Regions from separate parts of the Bradyrhizobium sp. CCGE-LA001 genome, predicted to be linked through region 1. Evidence: riboswitches for the same ligand, from Rfam matches in the RefSeq annotation. Region 1 holds a riboswitch; the other holds the start of a gene.
What was found. Region 1 has a riboswitch for S-adenosylmethionine ahead of metX (homoserine O-acetyltransferase MetX). Riboswitches for the same ligand answer to the same signal wherever they lie in the genome.
Positions count from the first base shown of each region.

Region 2: another riboswitch for S-adenosylmethionine. It lies ahead of BCCGELA001_RS34285 (O-succinylhomoserine sulfhydrylase); the one in region 1 lies ahead of metX (homoserine O-acetyltransferase MetX).

Region 1 covers NZ_CP013949.1:1,024,048-1,028,226, reverse strand. Annotated here, with positions in the region: gene BCCGELA001_RS04995 (alpha/beta fold hydrolase) at 1-762, shown strand, start outside; gene metW (methionine biosynthesis protein MetW) at 874-1,536, opposite strand; gene metX (homoserine O-acetyltransferase MetX) at 1,538-2,734, opposite strand; SAM riboswitch at 2,825-2,904, opposite strand; gene BCCGELA001_RS04980 (chorismate mutase) at 3,109-3,957, shown strand; gene hisC (histidinol-phosphate transaminase) at 3,991-4,179, shown strand, end outside.
Region 2 covers NZ_CP013949.1:7,539,509-7,543,687, reverse strand. Annotated here, with positions in the region: gene BCCGELA001_RS34285 (O-succinylhomoserine sulfhydrylase) at 17-1,204, opposite strand; SAM riboswitch at 1,279-1,358, opposite strand; gene BCCGELA001_RS34280 (2'-deoxycytidine 5'-triphosphate deaminase) at 1,439-2,575, shown strand; gene BCCGELA001_RS34275 (PAS domain S-box protein) at 2,745-3,158, shown strand; gene BCCGELA001_RS34270 (hypothetical protein) at 3,264-4,179, shown strand, end outside.

The DNA of each region.
Region 1 (4,179 bases):
AATTGGGAGCCGCAGATGCGCTACTTCTCGCGCGGCCACCGCTGCATCACTTATTCCGCGCGCGGCTACACGCCATCGGACGTGCCCGACGGCGAGGTCTACACCTACGAACACTTCTATACCGATGCGCTTGCGGTGCTCGATCATCTCAAGATCGAGCGCGCGCATCTCGTCGGACTGTCGATGGGCGCCTACTCATCGCTCCAGATCGGGCTCAACGCGCCGCAGCGCGCGCTGTCGATGACGCTGGCGGGCGTCGGCTCGGGCTCGGAGCTCGAGAATCTCGATGCCTGGCGCCAGCAGTGCCGCGCTAATGCCGAGCAGTTCGAGACGCTGGGCTCCGCCGAGGTCGCCAAGGTCACGCGCGAGGCGCCGAGCCGGATTCCCTTCCTGGTGAAGGACCCGCGCGGCCACGCCGACTTCTACGCCGCCCTTGCGCGTCATGACGCCAACGGTTCGGCGCGCACGATGCGCGGCTTCCAGGGCGGCCGTCCTTCGATCTACACGATGACGGATGCGATCAAGGGCGCTGCGACGCCGGCCCTGATCATCTGCGGCGACGAGGACGATCCGTGCGTCGGACCGAGCCTGTTCCTGAAGAAGCATCTGCCGGCGGCCGGACTCGCGATGTTTCCGAAATCGGGCCACGTGCTCAATCTCGAAGAGCCCGCGCTGTTCAACGCGAGCGTGGAGCGGTTCGTCACGCTGGTCGAGGCCGGACGATGGCCGGCGCGCGATCCGCGGTCGCTGGCGGCGCACTAGAACGAGCGCATTCCGGCACGCGCCGAAGGCGCAGGCCCGGTATCCATACTCACGATCGTGCTTATGGATGCCGGGCTCGATGCTTCGCATCGCCCCGGAATGACGGAGAGACTATTTCCCTCCGCCCCGGCTCAGCAAAAACACGCCCTGCTCGCCGAACATGTTCCACACCCACCAGGGCAGATTGAGCGGCACCGGGCGGCCGTAGAGATCGAGCGCCACCGCGCGCTCCATCTTGACGTTGATCTCGTCGCAGAGCTCGACGAAATCCTTGATGGTGCAGAAATGGATGTTGGCGGTGTCGTACCAGGTCGCCGGCAAATTCTCCGTGCGCGGCATGTGGCCGCCGATCAGGAGCTGGAGCCGCATCTTCCAGAAGCCGAAATTCGGGAACGACACGATGGCGCGGCGGCCGATGCGCAGGAGGTTCTCCAGCACCACACGCGGCTGCCGCGTCGCCTGCAGCGTCTGCGACAGGATCACATAGTCGAACGCATCGTCGGGATAATTGACGAGGTCGGTGTCGGCATCGCCCTGCACCACGGCGAGCCCCTTGGCGACGCAGCGGTTGACGCCCTCGCGCGACAGCTCGATGCCGCGGCCGTCGATGCCGCGCATCTCCAGCAGCTGGAGCAGATCGCCCTCGCCGCAGCCGACGTCGAGCACTTTCGAGCCCGGCTTGACCATGTCGGCCACCAGACGATGATCGGCGCGATAATCACCGGACTGCCTGGTCGCAACGCCGTCCAGCGGCAACACTTCCTGCACGGACATCTTAGCTACCCTTCAGTCCGCGGGCCTTGCCTGCCGATTGCAGGAAGGCGCGGGAGATGTCGAAGAATTCGGGCACATCAAGGAGGAAGGCGTCATGGCCGCGATCGGTCTCGATCTCGGCGAACGACACCCGCGCGCTCGACGCGTTCAGGGCATGCACCAGCGCGCGGGATTCCGAGGTCGGAAACAGCCAGTCGCTGGTGAAGGAGACCACGCAGAAGCGCGTCTTGATGCCGGCGAACGCCTTGGCGAGCACCCCACCATGGTCGGCGGCGATGTCGAAATAGTCCATCGCGCGCGTCAGATAGAGATAGGAGTTGGCATCGAAACGCTCGACGAAGGACGAACCCTGGTAGCGCAGATAGGACTCGACCTGGAAATCTGCATCGAACGAGAAGGTCGGCAGCTCGCGATCCTGCATGCGGCGCCCGAATTTTCGGTGCAGCGCGGCGTCGGAGAGATAGGTGATGTGCGCGGCCATGCGCGCCACCGCGAGGCCGCGATGCGGATGGATGCCGCGGTCGGCATAGCCGCCATTGTGCCAGTCGGGGTCGGCCATCACGGCCTGGCGGCCTAGTTCGTGGAAGGCGATGTTCTGCGCCGAGTGCCGCGTCGAGCAGGCAATCGCCAGCGCAGAGTACACGCGCTGCGGATAGGCTGCCGTCCATTGCAGCACCTGCATGCCGCCCATCGAGCCACCGACAACCGCGAACAGCGTGTCAATGCCGAGTCGGTCGATCAGCATCGCCTGCGCGCGCACCATGTCGGGGATAGTGATGACGGGGAAATCCAGGCCCCACACCTTGCCGGTGGCAGGATTGATCGAGGCCGGACCGGTCGAGCCCATGCAGCCGCCGATCACGTTGGAGCAGATGATGAAGTAGTGCTTGGGATCGATGGGGCGGCCGGGGCCGACCAGCGTCTCCCACCAGCCGGGCTTGCCGGTGACGGGATGGACATTGGCGACATGCTGATCACCGGTCAGCGCATGGCAGACCAGAATGGCATTGGAGCGATCGGCGTTCAGCTCGCCATAGGTCTGATAGGCGATCTGGAACGGCGAGAGATCCACGCCGCAATCGAGCCGCAACGGTTGATCGTCGCCAAAATGCGCGACCTCCGAGCTCGGATGATCCACTTCATGCGACCGATCATCGGTGCTGATCGCGGGACTCGGAATCGACTTGACGCTGCCCATCTGACCATCGACCTCATGTGCGATCGGACTTCAGACCGCAGTGACATCAGGCCATGAAAAACCCGGCCTGAACGATAGGTTCGGCCGGGATCGGAAGCGTCCCCGGCCTGTTTAGCGAGTTTTTTAACGTGGCTGCAAGCCGGCCGGCTCAAATGACCACGGAACAGGCAAAATCTACTGGCTGAGGCGGTTTTCGTCAAGTCGCGACCGGGATCAACCGGATTTGCCTCCAGCCTGCGGGCCGAAAGGGCCTAATTTCCCTTTGCATTTCTCTTTGCTTTCGCCGCGCTGACTGCCTAATCAGGACATCGACCGCAGCGGTGACGGCACTGGCCAATCCGCATTGGAACGCCTTTCAACAGCACCCGTCAGATATGTCCCAACGCCCGCCCGCGCCACCGTCGCTTCAGGAATTGCGCAAGGAGATCGATGCGATCGACGAGGGCATGCATCGCCTCCTGATGCAGCGCGGCGACATCATCGACCGCCTGATCCAGGTGAAGCAGACCCAGGAGGTCGGCTCGGCGTTCCGCCCCGCGCGCGAGGCTTCGATGATGCGCGAGATCGTGCAGCGCCATCGCGGCATCCTGCCGCTCGACACGGTCGAGAGCATCTGGCGCGTCATCATCTCGACCTTCACCTATGTCCAGGCGCCGTTCTCCGTGCATGCCGACATCTCGGTGAGCGAGCCTGCGATGCGCGATTCCGCGCGCTTCCATTTCGGCTTCACGGTGCCTTACGTCGCACATTTCAGCGCGCAGGCTGCGGTCGAAGCGGTGGCGAAATCCAAGGGCGACCTGGCACTGGTCTCGGCGACGTCGAGCCGCACGCCGTGGTGGCTGGAGCTGGAAGCGGACGGCGCGCCGAAAATCATCGCGCGGATGCCTTTCGTCGAGCGCGCCGACCATCCGGCCGCGCTGCCGGTGTTCGCGATCTCGCGCGTCGCCGACAGCGCCCTGGTGACCGAGGTCGAGACCTTCAGCGTGCGCGTGTCGGGCTGGAACGCCGAGGTCGCGCGCGCCCTGTCGCCGCTGGCCGAGATCGTGGCGGTGCCCGACACCGCCTTCGACGGCGCGGCCCTGCTGGTCTCGGTCACGCATGCGACCAGCATCGACAAAATCAGGGCTGCCCTGATCGAGGCGGGGGCCTCGGTGCGCTCCACGGCCCTCGTCGGCAGCCACGCAACGCGCTATACGGTGCCCCCGACCGGGGCGAAATCGTAAGTCGCGAGCCGCCCAGCCTATCCGGAGTTGAAGATGTCCCGCCCCGTGCCGAATCCCGGCATTCTCGATATTGCACCCTATACGCCCGGCAAGAGCCCGGTGCCGGAGCCGGGCCGCAAGGTGTTCAAGCTCTCGGCCAACGAGACGCCGTTCGGGCCTTCGCCGAAGGCGATCGAGGCGTTCAAGCGCGTCGCCGATCATCTGGAAGACTATCCGGAAGGT
Region 2 (4,179 bases), 1.3 Mb from region 1:
ACTCACTATTCGCCGCTCACGCCTTCTCCAGCGCCGCGGTCAGATCCTCGATCAGATCATCGGCATGCTCCAGCCCCGCAGAGAAGCGGATGAAGCCTTCGCTGATGCCGAGTGCGGCGCGGTCTTCCGGCTTCAGGCGCTGATGCGTCGTCGTGGCTGGATGCGTGACGAGGCTCTTGGCGTCGCCGAGATTGTTCGAGATCTTCGCCAGCTTCAATTCGTTGAGCACGCGGAAGGCGGCCTGCTTGCCGCCCTTGACCTCGAAGCCGACCAGCGTCGAGCCGCCGCGCATCTGCTTCTTCACCAATGCTGCTTGCGGATGATCGGCGCGGCCGGGATAGACCAGCCGCGAGACCTTCGGATGGCTCGCCAGTACCTCGGCAATGCGTGCTGCGGTGTCGGTCTGCGCACGCACGCGCACGCCCAGCGTCTCCAGGCCCTTGAGCAGGACCCAGGCATTGAACGGCGAGATCGACGGGCCGGTCTGACGCATGAAATTGTGGATGTGCTCGGCGATGAAGGCTTCCGAGGACAGGATGATGCCGCCGAGGCACCGGCCCTGGCCGTCGATATGCTTGGTCGCGGAATAGACGACGACGTCGGCCCCTAACGCCAGTGGGCTCTGCCAGATCGGGGTTGCGAACACGTTGTCGACGACGAGCCGCGCACCGCCCTTGTGCGCGATCTCGGCGATGGACGGGATGTCGAGCACGTCCAGCGTCGGATTGGTCGGGCTCTCCAGGAAGAACGTCTTGGTGTTCGGCCGCACGGCCCGCTGCCATTGGTCGAGATCGAGCCCGTCGACCAGCGTGGTCTCGATGCCGTAGCGCGGTAGCAGATCTTGGATGACATAGAGGCACGAGCCGAACAGCGCGCGGGAGGCCACCACGTGATCGCCGGCCTTCAGCGGCGCCAGGATCGCGGTCGTCACCGCCGCCATGCCGGTTGCCGCCGAGCGCGCGGCTTCCGCGCCTTCGAGCTCGATCATGCGGCGCTCGAACATCGAGATGGTCGGATTCGAATAACGCGAATAGATGAAGCCGGGATCCTCGCCCTTGAACCGCGCCTCGCACTCCTCGGCACTGTTGTAGACATAGCCTTGCGTCAGGAACAGCGCCTCCGACGTCTCGCCATATTGCGAGCGCAGGGTGCCGGAATGGACCAGGCGGGTTTCGGGGCGGTAGGTGGCAGGTGACTTCGACATAGGACCCTCCGATATGACCGTCTCGTCGAAAACGGTCACAAAAAAACCGGCCTGGATATCTCCACGGGCCGGGATCACAGAGGTCCCCGGCCTGTTTAGCGACTTATTTAACGTGGCTGCAAGCCGGCCGGCTCAAATCACCACGGGATAAGTGATGCTCATATTCCGCAATGCTCTTTCCGTCAAGGCGTCCATCGGATAGCCGTAAAAGGCTAGTATTTCCCGTATGTCGGGATGTGTTTGCTCCCTGATGAGGACCCCCGGTTGACGTTCACGGTCGCTGCCGACGCCAATGGTATCCTGCCCGACCGCATGATCGCGGCGATGGCGGAGGCGGGGCTCATCCTGCCTGCCTACGATTTCGTCGAAAGCCAGATCCAGCCGGCGAGCCTCGATCTGCGCCTCGGCGACATCGCCTATCGCGTCCGCGCCAGCTTCCTGCCCGGTCCCGGCGCCACCGTCGCCGAGCGCATCGACGAATTGAAGCTGCACGAGTTCAGCCTGGCCGACGGCGCGGTGCTGGAGACCAACTGCGTCTACATCGTGCCGCTGCTGGAGAGCCTTGCGCTGCCGCCGGAGATCGTCGCGGCCGCGAACCCCAAGAGCTCGACCGGCCGGCTCGACGTCTTCACGCGCGTGATCGCCGACGGCACCCGCCGCTTCGACATGATCGGCGCCGGCTATCACGGTCCGCTCTATGCCGAGATCAGCCCGAAGACGTTTCCGGTGCTGGTGCGCGAAGGCTCGCGCCTGTCGCAGGTGCGCTTTCGCACCGGCGATGCCATCCTCAACGCCGACGAGCTCGATGGCTTGCATGCCACTGAGCGCCTCGTCGACATCGACGATGCCGACCTCTCGGGCGGCGTCGCTGTGTCGGTCGATCTGTCGGGCGAGAAAGCGAACGGCTTCGTCGGCTATCGCGCCAAGCGCCATACCGGCGTCGTCGACGTCGATCGCCGCTCCGGCTATGCGGTGGAGGACTTCTGGGAGCCGATCTCGGCCCGTCCCGACGGTAGCCTGATCCTCGATCCCGGCGAGTTCTACATCCTCGCCTCCAAGGAAGCCGTTCAGGTTCCGCCCGACTACGCCGCCGAAATGGTGCCGTTCGATCCGCTGGTCGGCGAATTCCGCGTGCACTATGCCGGCTTCTTCGATCCCGGCTTCGGCTATGCCGGCGCGGGCGGGCTAGGATCGCGGGCGGTGCTCGAAGTGCGCTCGCGCGAGGTGCCGTTCATCCTCGAGCACGGCCAGATCGTCGGCCGCCTCGTCTACGAGAAGATGCTGGCCCGCCCCGATGCGATGTACGGCCAGCGTATCGGCTCGAACTACCAGGCGCAGGGCCTCAAACTATCGAAGCATTTTCGGGTGTAGCCCCACACCTTACTGTCATGCCCCGGCTTGACCGGGGCATCCAGTACGCCGCAGCCTCTCGATTCAGTCACTGCTGCCTCGGAATACTGGATCGCCCGCCTTCGCGGGCGATGACACTGAATGTGTGGCAGGATGCGAAACGGGCTCGGGCTGTGTGCGAGGTGACGACATGACCGATCTATCCGATCTCAACGCAAACATCCTCAACGACGTCGCCGACGCGCTGATCTATTCCGATCGCTCCGGCACGATCATGCGCTGGAATCGTGCGTCGACCGCGCTGTTCGGTTTCACGGCGGACGAAGCGCTCGGCCAGAATCTCGACCTGATCATTCCCGAGCATTTGCGCGCCGCGCATTGGAAAGGTTTTGAGGCGGCGCTTGCCAGCGGCGCGATGAAGCTTGCGGGCAGGCCGACCCTGACCCGCGCGCTGCACAAGAGCGGGCGCAAGCTCTACATCGAGATGACGTTCGCGCTGGTGCGTGATGCAGGCGGTGCCGTGCAGGGATCTGTGGCGATGGCGCGCGATGTCACCGAACGCGTCGAGCGCGAGCGGGCGGCCAGGTCGGCACAAAATTCGTGATGCGGAATTGACGGGCGTGCTGCGCAGAGCGGCCTGCACGCGCATCATGTTGTCTGCAAACTGACGCAGTGACACACTCGATCAAAACAACGATCGGGAGCGAACATGACTGCTGCATCAGACACGGCGCAGGAAGCCCAATGGAAGCGCTGGCGGGCGATCGCTGATCTCTATCACGCCTACTTCACCGGCCTCATTCTTACCGTGGTCACGCGCCGTGGCGCCGCGGATGCCGCCGAATTCGTCTTCCGCGTGTTCCGCCGCCAGCAGCAGGAGCGCTTCCTGCCCGGGCTCGAAAAGCTCGGCCTCAGCCATCTGCCGCCGGCGGTCGCGGCTGCGCAATATCACTATCTCTCCAACTGGATCGGCGGCGTGCATGTCGAATACATGTATGAGAGCGACACCAAGGCCTGGATCCGCTATCCGCCGCCACGCTGGATCTGGAAGGGCACCGCGATCTGCGGGGTGCCCGGCGAGGTCTCGCGGGCGATGTTGCGCGGCTGGCACGCCAACAACGGCGTCGCGCTCGGCGATATCAGGCTGGGCTTCGTTTGCACCAAGCAGAGCGTCGATGGCCAGGACGGCCTCGAAGGCTACTATCATCAATACGACCATCCGCTGGAGCTCGACCAGCGTCTGGTGTTTGCGCGTCACCTCGAGGCGCCGCTGTTCGACGCGATCACCGCGCCGGCGCTGCCGGTTGCGAGCTGGCCGAAACCACGACTCGAGAAAGCCTATCGCAACTATGCGATGGAGTATGTCCGGACTGCCGCGCCGGTGATGGTGCAGCTGTTCGGCCCCGAGGACGCCGGCTATCTCCTTCACCTCACCGGCAAGCTGATCGGCATGCAGTATTTCGACGAGGTCGCAGCCGCGCTGTCGATGAGCCGCGGTGGTGCGCGCGAATTTGCCTCGTTCTTGAACGCCTTGTTCGCCGCGCAGGATGATGCCGCCGAGATGGCGCAATCCGAAGGCACGTTCGAAATCAGTCAGCAGAGCTGGAAGCTGATGGACGACGTCA